One region of the Acidovorax sp. GW835-FHT14B10 genome, then DNA from elsewhere that is predicted to be linked to it. Evidence: riboswitches for the same ligand, from Rfam matches in the RefSeq annotation. Region 1 holds a riboswitch; each other region holds the start of a gene.

Evidence for each region. Region 1 has a riboswitch for glycine ahead of AC1Q5S_RS05985 (D-amino acid dehydrogenase). Riboswitches for the same ligand answer to the same signal wherever they lie in the genome.
Region 2: it holds a riboswitch for glycine, as region 1 does, so the genes downstream of both, gcvT (glycine cleavage system aminomethyltransferase GcvT) here and AC1Q5S_RS05985 (D-amino acid dehydrogenase) in region 1, are expected to answer to the same signal.
Region 3: it holds a riboswitch for glycine, as region 1 does, so the genes downstream of both, AC1Q5S_RS15350 (penicillin-binding protein 1A) here and AC1Q5S_RS05985 (D-amino acid dehydrogenase) in region 1, are expected to answer to the same signal.

Annotation. Positions count from the first base shown of each region.
Region 1 covers NZ_JBXAGC010000005.1:102,342-108,945, reverse strand. The annotation lists gene AC1Q5S_RS06000 (MFS transporter) at 1-453, opposite strand, end outside; gene AC1Q5S_RS05995 (YXWGXW repeat-containing protein) at 911-1,363, shown strand; gene AC1Q5S_RS05990 (2-keto-4-pentenoate hydratase) at 1,504-2,286, opposite strand; glycine riboswitch at 2,507-2,622, shown strand; gene AC1Q5S_RS05985 (D-amino acid dehydrogenase) at 2,715-4,034, shown strand; gene AC1Q5S_RS05980 (FIST signal transduction protein) at 4,224-5,525, opposite strand; gene AC1Q5S_RS05975 (PhaM family polyhydroxyalkanoate granule multifunctional regulatory protein) at 5,579-6,361, opposite strand; gene AC1Q5S_RS05970 (copper chaperone PCu(A)C) at 6,434-6,604, opposite strand, start outside.
Region 2 covers NZ_JBXAGC010000033.1:32,744-39,347, reverse strand. The annotation lists gene gcvH (glycine cleavage system protein GcvH) at 1-85, opposite strand, end outside; gene gcvT (glycine cleavage system aminomethyltransferase GcvT) at 293-1,426, opposite strand; glycine riboswitch at 1,471-1,593, opposite strand; glycine riboswitch at 1,607-1,705, opposite strand; gene AC1Q5S_RS19450 (TRAP transporter large permease) at 1,716-2,993, opposite strand; gene AC1Q5S_RS19445 (TRAP transporter small permease) at 2,990-3,484, opposite strand; gene AC1Q5S_RS19440 (TRAP transporter substrate-binding protein) at 3,554-4,525, opposite strand; gene AC1Q5S_RS19435 (Lrp/AsnC family transcriptional regulator) at 4,930-5,385, shown strand; gene AC1Q5S_RS19430 (hypothetical protein) at 5,450-5,737, opposite strand; gene AC1Q5S_RS19425 (hypothetical protein) at 5,798-5,956, shown strand; gene AC1Q5S_RS19420 (ABC transporter ATP-binding protein) at 5,986-6,604, opposite strand, start outside.
Region 3 covers NZ_JBXAGC010000020.1:5,870-12,473, reverse strand. The annotation lists gene AC1Q5S_RS15360 (fumarylacetoacetate hydrolase family protein) at 1-1,003, shown strand, start outside; gene AC1Q5S_RS15355 (iron-containing alcohol dehydrogenase) at 1,243-2,403, shown strand; glycine riboswitch at 2,471-2,561, shown strand; glycine riboswitch at 2,569-2,661, shown strand; gene AC1Q5S_RS15350 (penicillin-binding protein 1A) at 2,722-5,073, shown strand; gene AC1Q5S_RS15345 (molybdopterin-containing oxidoreductase family protein) at 5,155-6,604, opposite strand, start outside.

The sequences.
Region 1 (6,604 bases):
GAGCACCTGGGGCAGGTAGGCGAACTTGACCGGCCCGAACAGCGTGGAGTGCACGCCCATCAAAAAGGTGCACAGCAGCAGCACCGGCGCGTTGCCCGCCATGAACCCGCCCGCCGCCACCAGCATGATGGCGATCTCCAGGTTCTTCACGAAGCGGATCATGCGCGTCTTGTCGTATTTGTCGGTGAGTTGCCCCGACGTGGCCGAGAACAGCAAAAACGGCAGGATGAACAGCGCACCGATCACCAGCCCCGCCATCGCCGGCGGCAGCCACGACACGCTGAACTGGTAGGTGACCATCACCGTGAAGGCGAACTTGAACAGATTGTCGTTGGCCGCGCCGGAGAACTGCGTCCAGAAGAACGGCGCAAAGCGGCGCTGGCGCAGCAGGGCGAACTGGCTGGGGTCCTCCTGCGCGGGCACAGCGCTGGTGGACGGGGTCTGGGGGTGCATGCGTTTTTTCCTCGTTTTCGACGGGTTTGCTGTGTTGTGTTGGCCGGCCGGCACGCCAGATGCGCGGCCCGCATGCGCCTCCCTCGGCGTGGGCGCCATTCTGCCCATACGCCGTGGCGCGCGGCAGGTCCGGCGTGCCGCTGTTGCACAAAGCCGCCAGCGCCGACCACACCAGTCAGGCCACACCGGCCGCCAGCAGTTGCTTGGGCGGTGGCCCGACGCAACACGGCGCCCTGCGATGGGGCGTCCAGCCTGCCCGGCGCCACGCAGCGCAGTGCCAGCAGACCCCACAGGCCCGCGATGGCAAAGGACAGGTGGCTCCGCACATCCAGCGCGCACGGCGGCGCGCTGAAACACAACTTCACAACACTTCGCACAGCGCCTACACGCGCTTGACGCAGCGCCCCCACGATCAAGGCTCCCGGTTCCGCACGGAATCATTTCTGAGGAGAACACCATGGCACGCATTGCCCTCGCCGCCGCTTCCATCGCCCTGCTGTCGCTGAGCGCCCTGACGACGGCGCACGCACAGGTCGGCGCCACCGTCATCATCCAGTCCGGCAGCCCCCAGTACCAGCGCCCCGCGCCGGCCCTGGTGCAATACCAGGCGCCGCCGCCTCCGCGCCATGAGGCCGCGCCCCGCCCCCGGCGCGGCATGGCGTGGGTGCCCGGCCACTGGGAATGGCGCGGCCACCGCCATGTATGGCTGGCGGGCTACTGGGTGAAGGCCCGCCCTGGCTACCACTACCGTGAACCCCGCTGGGCCGAGCATGACGGCCGCTGGGCCATGCAGCGCGGCGGCTGGGACCGTGACCGGGACGGCCTGGCCAATCGCTACGACCGGGACCGTGATGGCGATGGCGTGCCCAACCGCCACGACCGCCAGCCCGACAACCCGCGTCGCAACTGACCTTGCGGCGCAGGCGGCCCCCTGCGGCTTCCCAGGGGGCATTCCATTGCCAAGTCATTCGCGTCCAGGCGCAAAGCCGCAGACAGTGCTGCAGCACGGCAAGGCGAAGCAACGACGACACGGAGGGTTTGGAAAAGGAATCAGACCAGGTGCAGCTCGGCGCGGCCCAGGCCCGGGAAGTCGGCCACCACCACCGTGCCCGGCGCCACCAGGACGGTGCCGGTGCACGAGCCCGTGGTCACCCACTGGCCCGCGCGCAGGCCGCCCAGGCTGCGCGCGCCCTCGTTGGCCAGCCACACCAGCAGCCGCAGCGGCTCGCCCGCCGGGTTGCCCCAGGCGGCGCGCTCTACGGCCACCGTGCCGTTGACGGACAGACTCACCGGCTGCACCAGGGGCTGCACCGCAGCCACGTTGGCCGACCCCGAACCCACCATCAATGCGCCATGGCAGGCCTGGTCGGCCAGGCGGCTGAACTCACCCTGCTGGGCCCAGGCGGCAAAGCGCGTGTCGCACACCTCGATGGCGGCGCGCACCGATGCCATGGCCGCCAGCACCTCGGCCGGGCTGTAGGGCGCGGTGCGCTCGGGCAGGTCGGCGCCCAGCTCGTACACCAGCTCTGCCTCGACCCCCATCACGGCAAAGCCTGCGGCAGGCAAATGCACGGCCTGCCCGGTTGACGCGACCGCCACCGAATCGCGGGTGAGCGCCGCGCGCGCGGGCAGCGCCTGGGGCGATGCGGCGCCCACCTTCCAGCCCGCGATCTCGCCGCGCTCGCGCACCACGGCGTCCTGCACGGCATAGGCCTGGGCCACATTGCACGGGCGCAGGGCGGCGGGCAGATCGAGCGGCCGGGGCATGCGCCCCTGGCGCGCCATGGTGAGCAAGGCCGCGCTGGCAAAGGGATCAAAGGCGGTATCAGACATGGCAGGCATCCTGGGGGGTAAAGCTTGGCGGATTATGGCGAGGCACCGGTTTCAGCGCCTTTCCAGCATCAGCAACGATTGCCATCCATTAGCGCGCACAGACCCCTTTTTGCGCCGCAGTGCCGCCTAGAATCGGCCTCGCAGGAGAGTCAGCGGCACCGTCCGCTTCACCGAAGGCGCAAACTCCCATACACGCTCAGGTTCCGTACTGCACCATTCAACAAAGCCGTCTGGAGAGCCGCCACGACCTACATGCGTGGCGCACCGAAGGAGCAAACCACGCGCCATGCCGGCGATGCGGTGAATCTCTCAGGTACCAAGGACAGGGGGAGCGGCAGCTTGGCAGACGCGCCGGCTGCACGCTATTTAATCAATAGCATCTACCGAACGCCTGTCAAGCGCCAGAGCCCAGAAAGGCTTTGAAAATCATGCGCGTGATCGTTTTGGGTGCCGGCCTGCTCGGCGTGACTTTGGCGTATTTCCTGCAGCAACTCGGCCATGAGGTCACGGTGATCGACCGCCAGGGCGCGCCCGGTGCCGAGACCAGCTTTGCCAACGGTGGCCAGATCTCGGTGAGCCATGCCGAGCCCTGGGCCAACCCCAGTGCGCCGCTCAAGGTGCTGCAGTGGCTGGGTCAGGAAGATGCACCGCTCTTGTTCCGCCTGCGCGCCGACATGCGCCAGTGGCTGTGGGGCCTGCAGTTCTTGCGCAACTGCACCCCGGCGCGCACGCGCCACAACATCGAGCAGATCGTGCGCCTGGGCACCTACAGCCGCAGCGTGCTGCAGCAGCTGCGCGCGGCCACCGGCATCGCGTACGACCAGCGCACACAGGGCATCCTGCACTTCTATACCAACGCCAGGGAGTTCGACGGCGCACTGGCCCCGGCTGAGCAGATGCGCCAGCTCGGCTGCGAGCGCCAGGTCATCAGCGCCGACGAGGCCGTGCGCATCGAGCCAGCCCTCGCCCATATCCGCCCGCAACTGGCCGGCGCCACTTACACGGCCGAGGACGAGTCGGGCGATGCCAACCAGTTCACCCGCGAACTGGCCCGGCTGTGCGCGGCGGCGGGCGTGCAATTTCGCCTGGGCCACCACATCACGGCGCTGCGCGAGGCCGGTGGCCACATCGACCATGTGGAGCTGACCAACGCCGAGGGCCGCTTCGAGCGCGTGCGCGGCGACGCCTTCGTGCTGGCCATGGGCTCGTTCAGCCCGCTGTTGGCGCAGCCGCTGGGCATTCGCCTGCCCATCTACCCGGCCAAGGGCTATTCGGTGACCATGCCGGTCAAGGATGCGTCGATGGCCCACGGGGTGAGCCTGACGGATGACGAGTTCAAGCTGGTGTTCTCGCGCTACACCAGCGAGCGCGGCGGCGACCGGCTGCGCATTGCCGGCACGGCGGAATTGAACGGCTATGACCGCAACCTGAACCCGATGCGCTGCGAGGCCATCGTGCGCCGCGTGGAGCAGCTCTTTCCCGGCGCGGGCGATGCCAGCCAGGCCCAGTTCTGGACCGGCCTGCGCCCCGCCACGCCCAGCAACGTGCCGCTGATCGGCAAGACCAAGGTGGCCAACCTGTTCCTCAACACCGGCCACGGCACGCTGGGCTGGACGCACGCCTGCGGCTCGGGCAAGGCGCTGGCCGACATCGTGAGCGGCCGCGTGCCCGAGGTGGATTTTGCGTTTCAGGGAATGGCCGCGGGGTGTGCCTCCCCTGCGCTGGTACCGGCAGCCAGGAGGGCCTGACCCCGGGAACCGGTTGCCATCACCGGTTTCCGCCCGGAACGCGGGAAAGCGCCGAGGCGCCGCCCCCGTGCCCGTGACATACGCCACCACCATGGCGCGCAGCGGCACGCCGTGGGATGCCTGCGGCCTGCCAGCGGAAGGCGGTTGAGCACGACCACGCCCCCCAAACAAAGCAAGCTGGAGGAGCCCTCAGGCGCTGACGAACACCGTCAGCACACCGGTGTAGCCATACAGATGGTGGTGTGCGATTTCGCCGCCCGCAAAAAAACCTGTCAACGGCACATCGCCCAGCGCATGCCGCACGATCTGCAACTCGGCGCTGGGCCCGCCAAAGTGCGGGCCACCCCGACCCGAGCAACTCACATAGATGGCGCCCCGGATGGACCGGGCCGCGGGGCTGGCCGCCGCCGGTGCCGCGCTGCCAGGCGCCTGGCGCAAACCCTCCTGCGCTTCGCTGGCCTGCGGTGCCGGCTCTGTTTCTTCCGGCGACAGCTCCTCGCGGATTTCCGCGCAGATGCGCATCAGGTCGGCGCGGGCCGCGGCCACGTTGCGCTGGCAAAACGCCAGGTGCATGCCGGGCTCCACATGGTCGGCCAGCGCCACCCCCCGGCGCGCACCATCGAGGCCCACGATATGGCGCACCCGGGTGTCCGTGCCAAAGTGGCCGGTGTGCTGCGCCCCCTGCGGCTGTTCGCCGGCATCGACCAGCCCCGCCAGGGTGGCCCGCACCTTGCGCAACGCCGCCTGCGGATCGCCGTCCAGCGACACATCGAGCGTGGACAGCAGCACATCCAGCGCGGGCTCCGCGTCGAGCTGCAGTACCACATTCTCGTGCGCAGCGGTGACGGTGTGCAAGCGCCCCACCGGCTGGCATCCCTGCGTGACCCGCGACAGCAGCGCCACGCCGGGTCCGAAGGCCACGCCCGAGAGGCCACCATCGAACACCCCGCCCGCCGCCCCGTGGCCGGCGATGTTGCCATTGCCGGCCACGGCGAACTGCACACTGGCGCCCCGGCTGGCACTGAGCCCGCCAAACAGGTAGCCGGTGGTGGTGCGCGCGGCCATTTCGCCCAGCAGCTCCGCCAGCTCGGCCGTGTGGCCATCGGCATGCACCAGCGCGGTATGGGCCTCGAAGCCGCTGGCGGGATTGCGCGGCAGCGGGGCCACGCCCGAGAACACGCGGTACTGGTCGGCCGGGATGTCGAGCAGCATCATCGACAGCGCAGGCTCATCGAAATACTCGGCATTGTTGGCCGCGACCCCCACGCCCACGGTACCGCTCCAGTCGGTCACTTCGGGCAGCTCACCACTCAGGAAGTCGAACAGTGCCTGCGCCTCGCTGGCGTAGTGGTCGGTGATGTAGAGCAGGCCCAGCGTGGGGGTGTGCGCGTAGTCGGGCAGGGCCATCTGGGCGCGCAACTGCGCCAGCACCAGGGCGGCGGCCATGCGCCACTGGGGATGGGTGGCATGGCCGGTGGGAAATAGTTTCATGGTGTGACCTCACGGGCGGCGGCGGGCGCTGCCTGCAGCACCGCCAGAGCAGCCTATCCGCCTGCCGGCTTGCGCGGTGCGCGGCGGGCCGTAGTTTTCTTGGCGGCGGATTTGGCCGCAGATTGGGCGGGCGCCTTCCTGGCGGCGGGCTTTTTGGCAGCGGTCGGCCTGGTCGCACCGGCGGCAGTGCGCTGGCCGGCCTGCAGGGTCTGCAGCCCCTTGGCGGCAAACTGGCTGGCCATGTCGGTGGCGGTCTTGAGGGCTTCGGTGGCCATGCTTGTGGTGGGGTCCAGCGTCGCCGGCTTGCCGGCGTCTTTCAGGGCGCTGGCAGCGATCTGCTGAAACTGGCTGGTCAGCGCACCCCACCATTGCATGGGGTCCACCAGGGCCGGCTCAGGGGCCTTGGCGGCCTGCGCATCTCCGGCCGCAGCAGGCTGGACGGGTTCAGCGGGCTGTGGCGCAGCCGCTGCGGGCGCGGGTGCCGGCGCGGGGGCGCTGGCCCGGCTGGCAACGGTATCGGCGGCCTTGGGCTTGAAGGCATTGGCCACCTCGGCCATGCTGAGGTTCATGCCCTGGAGCGTGGCCAGGGTCATCTTCTGCACTTCCAACGCCTGGACGGTGGCCGTCAGGGCGCGCGAGTTCTGCTCCAGCCAGAACTGCACGGCCTTGAGTTCGTCGATGCGCTTTTCCAGCTCTTCGACACTGAGCGTGGGCGCCACCCAGTTCGACAGGTTGGGCAGCTGGGGAATGCTGCTGGAGGCGCCTTTGGCCAGGCTTTGCAGAAAGTCGAAGCCGGGGACGAATTTGCCGAAACCAAAGTGGGATGTGTCGCTCATGGCCGCTCCGCAAGAGGTGGGTCTGTGGCACAGCTTACTCCAATGCCTTGGGCGGCGGGAAGCCCCCGGTGCTCAGTGTTTTTGCCCGTGCGCCGTGCCGTGGCCCATTGTGGCAGCCGTTGCACCAGGCGCCTGCGTGGCCACCGGCAACTGCAGCGGCAACTGGGTTTCAACGCCCTTGGCATCCTGGAACACCAGCGTCACGGGCACGGTGGAACCCTTGGCCAAGGGTGCCTTCAGGTC
Region 2 (6,604 bases), on a different contig from region 1:
GGGCATGCACGGTGATACCGACCACGGCCGAATTCGTGTCGGCGGCGTTGATCCATTCGTGGTCTTTGGAGAATTTGACGGTCATGGGAAAGCTCCTCAAGCAACTAAAAAAAGAAAGGAATCTGCAATGTAAGCGGATTAGCGAAGCCAGCGGCTACATGCCAAACTGCGGCCTTCGCTCTGTGCGCGGGCGCATACCAGTGCCACCGCGCAAGGGCCGCCCCGCCGCGCTGGAGGCGTCCCCCTTCCAGGGGGAAGGCGCCGCAGGTGACTCAGGGGGTAGGTCATTCCGTCAGCCGCGGAAGTAATTGGCAGGCACAAAAGGCATGGCGCGCACTTCCATGGGCACGGCCTTGCCGCGCACCATGGCATTCACCCGCGTGCCGATGGCGGCAAAGGCGGGAGCCACATAGCCCATGGCCACGGGTTCGTTCACCGTGGGGCCCAGCAGGCCGCTGGTCACTTCGCCAATCTTCTGGCCGTCGGTGCTCTGCAACTCGGTGTGCTCGCGCACGGGCACGCGCTCCAGCGCGACCAGGCCGACGCGTTTGCGCGCGAGGCTGGCGGGGTTGTCGAGCTGCGCCAGCACCTTGTCGGCCCCTGGGAAGCCGCCCGCGCGCGCGCCGCCGGTGCGGCGCACCTTCTGGATGGCCCAGTTGAGTGCCGCTTCGGGCGGGGTGGTGGTGGTGTCGAGGTCGTTGCCGTACAGGCACAGGCCGGCTTCCAGGCGCAGCGAGTTGCGCGCGCCCAGGCCGATGGGCTTGACTTCGGGCTGGGCCAGCAGGGCGCGTGCCAGGGTCTCGGCCTGGGCGGCGGGCACCGAGATCTCGAAGCCGTCTTCACCCGTGTAGCCGCTGCGGGTCACGAAGCAGTCGCAGCCTGCGATGGAAAAATCGCCACCCGTCATGAACACCAGCTTTTCAATGCCCGGAGCCAGGCGCGACAGGGCGGTGACGGCCTGGGGGCCCTGCAGCGCCAGGAGCGCGTGGTCGGGCATGGGCACGACGTCGCAGCGCTGACCGATGCGGGCCTGGATGTGCGCCATGTCACCCACCTTGCAGGCGCCGTTGACGATGACAAAGAGTTCGTTGTCGGCCACGCGGAAGAACATCAGGTCGTCGATGATGCCGCCCTCGTCGTTGAGCAGCAGGCCGTAGCGCTGCTTGCCCACGGGCAGGTCGATCACATCGACGGGCACCAGGCTCTCGAACGCGGCGGCGGCATCGGGGCCGACGAGCTTCAGCTGGCCCATGTGCGATACATCGAACAGCCCGGCGGCCTGGCGTGTGTGCAGGTGCTCGGCCATCAGGCCTGCAGGGTACTGCACGGGCATGGAATAGCTGGCAAACGGCACCATGCGGGCGCCCAGTTCAATGTGCAGGGCGTTCAGGGGCGTGGCGAGCAGGGCGGTGGCAGGTGCGGACATAAGAGCTCCAGGGCAAATGGGGGGCGTGGCACGAATGCCACGCGATTTGCCCTGCTGTCCGCTTTACCTGAGAGATTCACCGCGGCGCCCTGGCTGGCCGCGCGGCTTGCTCCTTCGGTGGATGGCCTGCACCTGCAGTGCGGACATCTCTCTCCAGCAAGGGAACGCCCGCATCGCTGCGGGCGGCTGCCAGTCCTTTTGCCTGAGCGTTCGGCTGCTGCCTGCGCCTTCGGCGGCCCTTTTGCATGGTGCTGCGGGGCTCTCTCCTGACAATCGGGCGATTCTACCGTTACTTGGCGTACACCAGATCGCGCAGGAACAGCGAAAGCGAGGGCATGTAAGTGATGACCATCAGGCATACCAGGATCACGCCGACGAACGGCAGCAGATGCTTGACGATGCGGTCCAGCGAGATGCGCGCCACCGTGCAGGCCGCAAACAGGTTCACGCCAAAGGGCGGCGTGATCATGCCCAAAGCGAGGTTCACCACCATGATCAGGCCGAAGTGCACCGGGTCCACGCCGAAGTGCATGGCCACGGGTGCCAGGATGGGCGCCAGCACGATGATGGCCGCGCTGGTCTCGATGAACATGCCGATCAAGAACAGCGCGGCGTTCACGCCCAGTAAGAACAGGGCAGGGGATTGCAGCACCGCCTCCAGCCAGCGGCCAATGGCATCGGGCACGCCGGCGCGCGTGATGAGGAAGGCAAACAGCCCGGCGTTGGCAATGATGAACATGATCACCGCCGACGAGAGGGCCGACTTGCGCAGGATGGCGAAGAGGTCCGCCAGGCGGATCTCGCGGTAGATCACCACGCCCACCACCAGCGCATAGAACACGGCCACGGCCGAGGCCTCGGTGGGCGTGAACACGCCGCCATAGATGCCGCCCAGGATGATCACGGGCATCAGCAGCGCCCAGCCGGCTTGCAGCGTGGCACGGCCCATGGGCATGCGGCCGTCGCCATCGTTCTTGCCCCAGCCCTTCCACTTGCAGTACCCCCACACGAAAAGCATCAGTGCGGTACTGATCAGCAGGCCGGGGCCAAAGCCGGCGATGAACAGCTCGCCAATCGACACCTCGGCACTCACGCCGTACAGGATGAGCGGAATGGAAGGCGGGATGATCACGCCCAGCTCGGCGCTGGTGGCCTGCAGGGCGGCCGCGTAGCTGGTGGGGTAGCCGTGCTTGATGAGCGCCGGGACCAGGATGGCGCCAATGGCGAACGTGGTGGCCACCGACGAGCCCGACACGGCGGCAAAGATCATGCAGGTGAGCACGCAGGTCATGGGCAGGCCACCCTGCACGCCGCCCACGATGCTCTTGGCGAATTCGACCAGGCGGCGCGAGATGCCGCCGGTTTCCATGAGGTTGCCCGCCAGGATGAAGAAGGGAATGGCGGCCAGCGGAAACTTGTTGATCGAGGCGAACATCTCCTTGACGGAAATGAGCATGTTCGCGTTGGACGCCTGGATGCCCAGGATGGACGCAAGGCCGATGGAAACGGCCACGGAAACGGTGAGTGCAAAGCACAGCACCATGGTGGAAATCATCACGGCGCTCATTGGGCTGTCTCCAGTTCCATGCGCAGGGGGTCGATGAGGTTGCCGATGATGCCGACGACGCAGAAAAGGCCGCCCACCGGCATGGCCAGATAGGCCCAGAACATCGAAACCGACTCCAGCCCGGCCATGCTCTGCACGCCGCCGCGCTGGGCGTAGTCCCAACCCCACCAGACGATGACGCCGATCAGTGCCAGCGCGGCCAGCGCCACCACCCAGTCGAGCACGCGGCGAATGCGTGGCGGGCTCCAGCGGTACAGCACGTCCACGCTCACCATCGCCCCCTGGCGGAAGGCCGCGGGGATGGCCAGAAACACCATCCAGATCAGGCTGAAGCGGATCAGCACCTCGGTCCATTCGGCGGGCTGCTCGAACACGAAGCGCATCAAAATCTGGAACATACCCAGCGTGGACGCCACGGCCAGCATGGCGCAGGCGGCCAGCATGGCGCTGAACGTGGTCCAGCGCTCAAAGGTTAGAAAAGTATTTTTCATGAATGAAAACGCCCGCTGGCGCAATGCCGGCGGGCGTTAATAGCTATTGAAAATAGAGCGGCAAGAAGATTATTTGTAATTGCGGATCTTGTCGAGCGCGGCCTTGCCGAACTGTTTTTCAAATTCGGCGTTGACCGGGGCCAGCGTCGCCACGAACTTGGCCTTGTCGATGGTGTCGATCACCGTCATGCCCTTGGCGCGCAGGTCGGCCACGCCCTTGGCATCGTCCTCGTCCACGCGGGCGCGGTTGGCCTTGGTGCCTTCCTTGGCGGCATCCAGAAAGGCCTGCTTGTCGGCGGCGCTGAGTTTGTCAAAAGCCGCCTTGTTCATCACGAAGATGCAGGGCGAATACACATGGCCGGTGAGTGTGAGATGCTTTTGCACCTGGTCGAACTTGGCCGAGATGATGACGGGCAGCGGGTTCTCCTGCCCGTCCACGGTGCCTTGCTGCAGGGCCGTGAACACCTCGGGAAACGCCATGGGCGTGGTGATGATGCCAAAGCCCTTGTAGGCGGCGATGTGCACCGGGTTCTCCATGGTGCGCATCTTCAGGCCCTTGAGGTCGCCCGGCTCCTTCACGTCGCGCTTGCTGTTGGTCATGTGGCGAAAGCCGTTTTCGGCCCAGGCCAGTGCCTTGAAGCCCTTGGCGTCGAACTTGGTCAGCAGGTCCTGGCCGATGGGGCCGTCGAGCACCGCGCGCGCATGGGCCTTGTCGCGGAACAGGAAAGGCACGTCCAGAATCTTGGTTTCGGGGACAAAGTTGGGCACCGGGCCGGTGGAGCTGAAGGCCAGTTCCTGCGTGCCCAGTTGCACGGCTTCAATCGACTCGCGCTCGCCGCCCAGGGCGCCGTTGTAGAAGGTCTGCACCTTGTAGCGGCCGCCCGTGCGCTTTTCCACTTCTTTGGCGAAGGTGTCGATGGCCACGCCCTGGTGCGAGTTCTGCGCCACCGAAATGCTGATGCGCATGGTGGTCTGCGCGGCGGCGCTGGCCATGAAGCCAAGGGCAAGGCCGAGGCCAACGACGAGTCGGGTCAATTGCATGGTGTCTCCTGAAGGGGAAATGTTGGCGTGCTGCTTGCGCTGCAGGTTGCGGCGCAGACAAGCGCTGCAGCCTGCCAAAAATTATGGCGCTGCAACACCTGGCTGGGCATCGGGGTTTGTGCGGGTCAGCGTGCTGATCCGCGGCGCGCGGGGCTGATGGCAGGGCGCCGGGGTCGCGTGCGCGACAGTGCCATGCGGGTGGACTGGGGGGAAGCTGCTTGCCAAGTGCCCCGTGCGGGCGGTAACCCGCCGGGGCCTTGTCAGTTTGTGCACTCCGGTAAGAGCGCCTTGATGCAAACAAGTATGCCGCCGGGGTAGTGGATGGTTCTTCTGAATTTGCGATGATTTTCGAAATTTGCAGAAAAATATTCTGAAAAATTCAAATTTAGAAAATAATACGATGCATGGACCGTCTTGACAGAAAAATTCTCTCCGTTTTGCAGGCCAACGCCCGCGCCAGCCTGCAGGAGATCGGCCAGGCCGTGGGCCTGAGCCCCTCGCCATGCTGGGGGCGCATCAAAAAAATGGAGGAGGCCGGTGTGATCGAGGGCTACACCGTGCGCCTCAATCCGCGCGCGCTCGATCTGTCCGACACGGTGCTGGTGATGGTCACGCTCGACAGCCATTCCGACAACACGCTGGAAAAATTTGGTGAAACCCTGGCCAGCATTCCCGAGGTGATCGAGGCGCACCTGGTGTCGGGCGACTACGACTACCTGCTGCGCGTGGTGGTGAAAGACACGCGCGACTACGAGCGCCTGCTGCGCGAGAAGCTCTACAAGATCAAGGGCATACGCCACAGCCGCTCCAGCTTTGTGTTGCGCACGCTGAAAAAGGCGGATCTGCCCCTGGGGGTGTAATTTCGGGGTTTATGAATAAAAGCAGCAGCCATTGCTTGCTGGGTAAGCGCTGGCAGCTGTCAAATCAGCCGTCAACCTCGGTGCGAAAGCGTCCCAAGGCTGTCGACAATGCCGCCTCCACGCGCAGCGCAGCGCCCATGGGGGCCGAGGACAGCGGCGAGGCCACGTAGGCCACCATGTTGGCGACTTCTTCTCGCTGCGCCGCGCGGCCGAGGGTGGACGAGGGGTGGTTGTGCTGGACGAAAGCCACGCCGGTTTCCTCCAGCGTCTGGCCGGGCAGCACGCTGTTGACGGCCGGCTCTGACGCAATGAACACCGCACGGCCCCAGTTGCGCTCCCGCATCTGCGGCATGCAGGCGCGCGACCTGCGCAGCCCCGGTGCCTGGGCATCATCCTGCAGCCCGCGCCGCTGGTGGCCGCCGACCTGCGCGCACGGCGTCGGGTCCCGGTGCTGTCGGGTTATGCGCCGCTGTCGCTGCCGGTGCATCCGCTGACGGCACCGGGGCGGCTGCGCGCCCAGAAGCTGCAGCGCTTTGTGGACTGTGTGGTGGAGGTGCTGGGGATCGATTGATCGTGCGCGCTGCACGCCGCCGCGGGAATTCAGCCCAGCAGCAGCGCGTCGTCGGCCAGCTTTTCGCCGCGCACCTTCTCGAACATGTGCAGCAGATCGGGCACGTCCAGGCGCTTGCGTTCTTCGCCCGACACATCCAGCACCACCTGGCCCTGGTGCAGCATCACGGTGCGCTCGCCCACATCCAGGGCCTGGCGCATGCTGTGCGTGACCATCATGGTGGTGAGTTTGCTTTCGGCCACGATGCGCTCGGTCAGGCGCAGCACGAAGTCGGCGGTGCGTGGGTCGAGCGCGGCGGTGTGCTCGTCGAGCAGCAGGATGCGGGACGGCTGCAGCGCTGCCATGAGCAGGCTCACCGCCTGGCGCTGGCCGCCCGAGAGCAGGCCGATGCGGTCGGTGAGGCGGTTCTCCAGCCCCAGGCCCAGCGTGGCCAGGCGTTCGCGAAAGCCTTCGCGCATCGATGCCTTGACGGCGCGGCCGAGGCCCCGGAAGGTGCCGCGGCGCTGCGCCAGTGCCATGTTTTCCTCGATGGTGAGGTCTTCGCAGGTGCCGGCCATCGGGTCCTGGAACACGCGGGCCACGCGCTCGGCGCGGGCCCACACGGGCATGCGCGTGACATCCACGCCGTCGATGGCGATGCGGCCGCTG
Region 3 (6,604 bases), on a different contig from region 1:
CACCTACAAAGACGGCTCGCGCGACGGCCAACTGGTCGTCGTCTCCCGCGACCTGGGCACGGCCCATTATGCGACCGGCATTGCCAGCAAGCTGCAGCAGGTGCTGGACGACTGGGGCTTCCTGTCGCCCCAGCTGCAGGACCTGTACGACCAGCTCAACAACGGCCGCGCGCGCCACGCCTTCCCCTTTGACCCCGCCCGGTGCATGGCCCCGCTGCCGCGTGCCTACCAGTGGGCTGACGGTTCGGCCTACATCAACCACGTTGAACTGGTTCGAAAAGCCCGCAACTCCGAGGTTCCAGAGAGCTTCTACACCGATCCGCTGATGTACCAGGGCGGCAGCGATGATTTCATTGGACCCTGCGACGACGTGGTGGTGCCCAGCGAGGCCATGGGCATCGATTTCGAGGCCGAGATCGCCGTCATCACCGGCGACGTGAAGATGGGCACCAACGCCAACCAGGCGCTGGACGGCATTCGCCTGGTGATGATTGCCAACGACGTGAGCCTGCGCAACCTGATTCCGGCCGAGCTGGCCAAGGGTTTTGGCTTCTTCCAAGCGAAGCCCGCCACCGCCTTCGGTCCCGTGGCCGTGACGCTGGACGAACTGGGCGATGCCTGGGACCACGGTCGCCTGCACCTGACCGTGCAGTCCACCTGGAATGGCCGCAAGGTCGGCATGTGCGACGCCGGCCCCGAGATGACCTTCCACTTCGGCCAACTCATCGCGCACATCGCCAAGACGCGCAATGTGCGGGCGGGCTCCATCGTGGGCAGCGGCACCGTCAGCAACCAGGGCGTGGAGCAAGACGGCCGCACCGAATGGCCCAAGGGCTACAGCTGCATCGCCGAAAAGCGCTGCATCGAGACCATCCAGGACGGCAAGCCTTCCACCGAGTTCATGAAGTTTGGCGACACTATCCGCATCGAGGTCAAGGGCAAGGACGGCGCCAGCATCTTCGGTGCCATCGACCAGGCGATTGCATCGCCTGAGGGGGGATGAGTGGTGGCGTCATTTTTCAGAACCTGACTTTTGGCCCATGCGGCAGGGCAGACCGGTGGGCGCAAGGGTTTTGTCCGGGGCGACAGGGGTGCAGGCGGCTTCGCGCGGACAATGGGCAGTCCGTCCACCGGGCTTGCTGGCCTGGCGGTTTTTTCCCATCACTGCCCTGCGTTCCTGCCGCCTGCCGGGCCATCCGGTGCGGCAAGGGGCACGGTGGTGCGCCAACCCCCCCCATTGCCATGCTGAATTTCGACTTCCACAACCCCACCCACATCGTTTTCGGCCAGGGCCGCATCGCCGACCTGGCGAAGCTGGTGCCCGCAGCGGCCAAGGTGCTGATCCTGGTGGGCGGCGCCAGTGCCGAAAAGACCGGCACGCTGGCCGAAGTGCGCGCCGCGCTGGGCGAACGGCAGCACGCCACCTTCCGCGGCATCGAACCCAACCCGAGCTTCGAAACTTCGATGCAGGCCGTCGAGCAGACCCGCGCCGGCGGGTTCGACTTTCTGCTGGCCGTGGGGGGTGGTTCGGTGATCGATGCCACCAAGTTCATCGCCGCTGCCGTGCACTTTGAGGGCGATGCCTGGGCCATCCTCGAAAAGCGCGGCCGCAACATCACGCGGGCCGTGCCGTTTGGCGCCGTGCTCACGCTGCCCGCCACGGGCTCGGAGATGAACAACGGCGGCGTGATCACGCACCGGGGCAAGGGGGCCAAGCTGTCCTTCAGCAGCGTGCACAGCTACCCCAGGTTCTCGGTGCTCGACCCCACCAAGACCTACACGCTGCCGCCGCAGCAACTGGCCAACGGCGTGGTCGACGCTTTCGTGCACACGGTGGAGCAGTACCTGACCTATCCGGTCAACGCACCCGTGCAGGACCGCTTTGCCGAGGGCATTTTGCAGACGCTGATCGAGATCGGCCCGCGCTTGCTGACCGCACCCGAGCCTGTGTACGACGACCGCGCCAACCTCATGTGGGCCGCCACCATGGCGCTCAATGGCCTGATCGGCGCCGGCGTGCCGCAGGACTGGGCCACGCACATGATCGGGCACGAACTCACCGCGCTGCACGGCATCGACCATGCCCGCACGCTGGCGATTGTGCTGCCCGCGCTGCTGAATGAGCGCCGTGGCCCGAAGCGCGCCAAGCTGCTGCAGTATGGCGAGCGCGTGTGGGGCATCGCCAGCGGCACGGATGACGAGCGCATCACCGCCGCCATCGAGCGCACGCGCGCCTTCTTTGAAAGCATGGGCATCGCCACGCGCCTGTCGGGCTATGGCCTGGGCGCGGAGGTGGTGGACACCGTGGTGGCCCAGCTCGAAGCGCATGGCATGGTGCAGCTGGGCGAGCAGCGCGAGATCACGCCCGCCGTGAGCCGCCGCATCCTTGCAGCCGCGCTGTAACCGGACGGGGGGGCTGGATATTGACCTTTTGAACGGGGCTGGTTTTGGCGGGTGATTTACAGTGAGCGCCTATCCTGCGGGAGAGAGGGGCGCGATCCGCCTCCGCCGAAGGCGCAAACTCCCATCATCGCTCAGGCAAACCGGACCGCAGGAGACCATCGCCGACTGGAGAGAGGCCGCCGCCCTGCGCAACGCAGGCGGGGGCCCACCGAAGGGGCAGGCTGCCCAGGCAGCCGAAACTCTCAGGTAAAAGGACAGGGGGAGCGGCGCCGCAGGCCCGTCATGGCACGGGTCCTGCCCTAGCCAGAGTTCCCCCTGATGCACCCATCGTCGCCTGTTGCCGCACCTGCCCCTTCGCCCAAAAAGCACCCGATCCTGAAGTTTCTCGCGGGTTTTTTCCTGGGGCTGACCGTGGCAGGCAGCGCGGGCGGGGCCTATGTGCTGCACATGGTGTGGCAGCAGCTGCCAGAGGTGGACCACCTGGCCGACTACGATCCCATGCTGCCGATGCGCATCTATGCCAGGGACGGCACGCTGCTGGCGGAATATGGCGAGGAGCGCCGGGAATTCGTGCCGATAGGACAGATCCCGCTGCAGGTGCGCCAGGCGCTGCTGGCCATCGAAGATGCCCGCTTTTATGAGCATGGCGCGGTGGACTTCACCGGACTGGCGCGCGCTGCGCTGCGCAATGTGGTATCGGGGGAGCATGTCCAGGGTGCCAGCACCATCACGATGCAGGTGGCGCGGGTGTTCTTTCTGAGCCGCGTCAAAACCTACAGCCGCAAGCTCATGGAAATCTTGCTGGCCTACAAGCTCGAAGCCACCTACAGCAAGGACAAGATCCTGGAGCTGTACATGAACCAGATCTATCTGGGCGAGCGTGCCTACGGCTTTGCGGCTGCGGCATCGGTGTACTTCGACAAGACACTGGACGAGCTGACGGTGGCCGAAGCCGCCGTGCTGGCCGGACTGCCCAAGGCGCCGTCGGCGTACAACCCCGTTGTGAACCGCGAGCGCGCCATCATCCGCCAGCAGTACATCCTGCAGCGCATGCACGCACTGGGCTACCTGGATGCGCCCGCCTACCAGGAGGCGCGGGCACAGGCACTGACGCTGCGAACGCAATACCGTTCCATCGAGCCGGCCGCCGCCTTTGCCGTGGAACAGGCCCGCAAGATGGTGCTGGAGCAGTATGGCGAAGACGCGTATGCGCTGGGCCTGGATGTCGTCACCACCCTCAGCGTTCCCGCGCAGCGCGCGGCCACGCGTGCGCTGCGCGCGGGCATTCTGGGTGCGCAGGATGCCCGTGGCTATGCCGGCCCCGAGGGGCGCATCCAGGGCGCAGTTCCGGGTGATATGCCGGCCGCTGACCCCCGCGCCCTGCGCGCCGCGCTGGCGCCCTACCGCGACAGCGGGGAACTGCGTGCCGCCCTGGTGCATGCGGCGTCCGAGGCCGAGGGCATTGCCGCATGGCTGCGCGATGGCACGCCGGTGCGGATACCGCGCAGCCGGCTCAACGCCAGCGCGCGTGCCGCCCTGAAGCCCGATGCGCCCGCGCGGCGGCGCATTGCGCCGGGCGCGGTGATTCGCGTCGTGGCCGATGCCCGTGAAAGGTGGGATCTGGGCCAGTTGCCGGGCATGGAGGGCGCGCTGGTCTCCATGGACACGGAAACCGGCGACATTCTGGCGCTCACGGGGGGCTTCGACTACGCCTTCAACCAGTTCGACCACGCCGTGCAGGCCTTTCGCCAGCCGGGCTCGACCTTCAAGCCGTTCATCTTTTCGGCGGCGCTGGAGAAAGGCTATGCCCCGGGCACCTTGATCGACGATACGCAGCGTGTGGTGACCCCTGCCGCCCGCGGCCGCCCCGCCTGGAGCCCGCGCAACTACGGCGGCAACTACGAGGGCTTCATCACCGCACGGCGCGGCCTGGTGCGCTCCAAGAACCTGGTGGCCGTCAACCTGATGGACGCGGCCGGGGTTCAGTACGTGCAGGAGTTCGCCACCCGCTTTGGATTCTTGCCCGAACGCAATCCACCCCGGTTGCCGCTGGCCCTGGGGGCGGGCGCCATCACGCCGCTGCAGCTGACGCAGGCCTATGCCGTGTTTGCCAACGGCGGCACCCTGGTGCAGCCCCGGCTGATCCACCAGGTGAGCGAGCGCGGCGGCGCGGTGCTGTACGCAGCGAACGCGCCATCGCCCCGTGCGACCGTGGTGTCCGAGCGCAATGCCTTCGTGCTGGACAGCATGCTGCGCGACGTGGTGCAGCACGGCACCGGCCGGCGTGCGAAGGCGCTGGGCCGCCCCGATGTGGCCGGCAAGACCGGTACCTCCAACGATGCGCGGGATGTGTGGTTCGCCGGCTATTCATCGGGCGTGGCCTCTGTCGTGTGGATGGGCTACGACCAGCCGCGCAGCCTGGGCCGGCACACCGGGGGAACCCTGGCCCTGCCCGTGTGGACAGAGTACATGGCCGAGGCGGTGCAGGGGCGCACGCCGGTATCGCGCACCCTGCCGCTGGACCTGATGCGCTTCGGCGAGGACTACGTGTACCCGGAATATGTCTTCGGGACCTGCGTGGATGACCGCAAGGCCTTTGTCCAAAGCCCCTTCGAGTGCGGCCCGGACGGGCACCGCCCTCGCGTGGGAAATTCTGCCGATACAGGGTGAAATGGCCGATAACGCTTGATGGGCAGGCGTTGGAAGCTATAAATACAGGCGTATTTTCAAGGCGAACAAGGCAACGCGCCGTCAGGCCGGCACGGCGTGGACCTCCACTTCCACCAGGCAGTCGTAGAACGTCGGCGCCCGCCCCAGGTCGGTCAGGGCCTGGCTGGTGACCTCGTTCACATTCGTCCCATCCAGCCCCAGCTTGCGCCACCACACGCCCAGACCGTTGACCACGCCGGGCCGCGCGCGGCGCGAGACGGTGGCGTGGCAGCGGTAGCTGCCGCGGTCGTTGAACACGCGCACCACGGCGCCATCGGCAATGCCGCGTGCGGCAGCGTCATCGGGGTGCATCTCCAGCACGGGGCGGCCTTCGATGGCGCGCAGGCTCTGCACGTTGACGAAGGTGGAATTCAAAAAATTGCGCGCGGGCGGCGAGATCATGGCCAGCGGGTAGCGGGCAGATGTGCCCTGCAGCTCGTGGTTGGGCAGGTGGTCGGGCAGGCCGTCCAGGCCCTGCGCGGCCAGGCGGGCGCTGAAGAATTCGCACTTTCCGCTGGGCGTGGGAAAGCCACCCTCGGCAAACGGTGCATCGGGCAGCGCCAGCGTGGCAAAGCCCTGGGTTTCGAGCAGCGCGTAGTCCACGGCGTCGCCAAAGGCCTGGCGGCACAGGGCCTCGTCGCTGTCGGCAAAGCAGGGCTCGGTGAAGCCCATGCGCGCGGCCAGGTCCCGGAAGATCTGCGCATTGCTGCGCGCCTGACCCTGGGGCGCGATGGCCGGGCGGTTGAGCAGCACGTCGGTGTGCCCGTAGGCGAGGTGCACGTCCCGGTGCTCCAGCTGCGTGGTGGCGGGCAGGATGTAGTCCGCGTAGTCGGCCGTGTCGGTGCGAAAGTGCTCCAGCACCACGGTGAACAGGTCTTCGCGGGCGAAGCCGCGCACCACCTTGCCGGAATCGGGCGCCACGGCCACGGGGTTGCTGTTGTAGACCACCAGGGCCTCGATGCGGGGGCCAAAGTCGGGTGCGGTGGCGCGCAGCAGGTCGTCACCGATGCGCACCATGTTGAGCGTGCGCGGTGTGCGCTCCGGCATCAGGTCGGGGCGCTGCAACATGGCGCGTTGCACCGGAAACTGGCCCGCGCTCGACAGCAGCATGCCGCCGGCCCGGTGGCGCCAGGCGCCCGTCAGCGCGGGCAGGCAGGCCACGGCGCGCACCGCGTTGCCGCCGCCGCGCACGCGCTGCATGCCGTAGTTCAGGCGGATGGCGGCGGGCTGGGTGGTGCCGTAGTCCTTGGCCAGCTGGCGGATCTGCTCCACCGGCACGCCGCAGACCTCGGCGGCGCGCTCGGGCGGCCATTGCAGGGCGCGTTCGCGCAGCGCCTCCCAGCCCAGGGTGTGGCGGGCGATGTAGTCGGGGTCCAGCCAGTCGTGGGCGATCAGCTCGTGCATCAGCGCCAGGGCCAGCGCGGCATCGGTGCCGGGGCGGAGCTGGATGTGCTCGTGGCATTTGTCGGCGGTCTCGGTCTTGCGCGGGTCG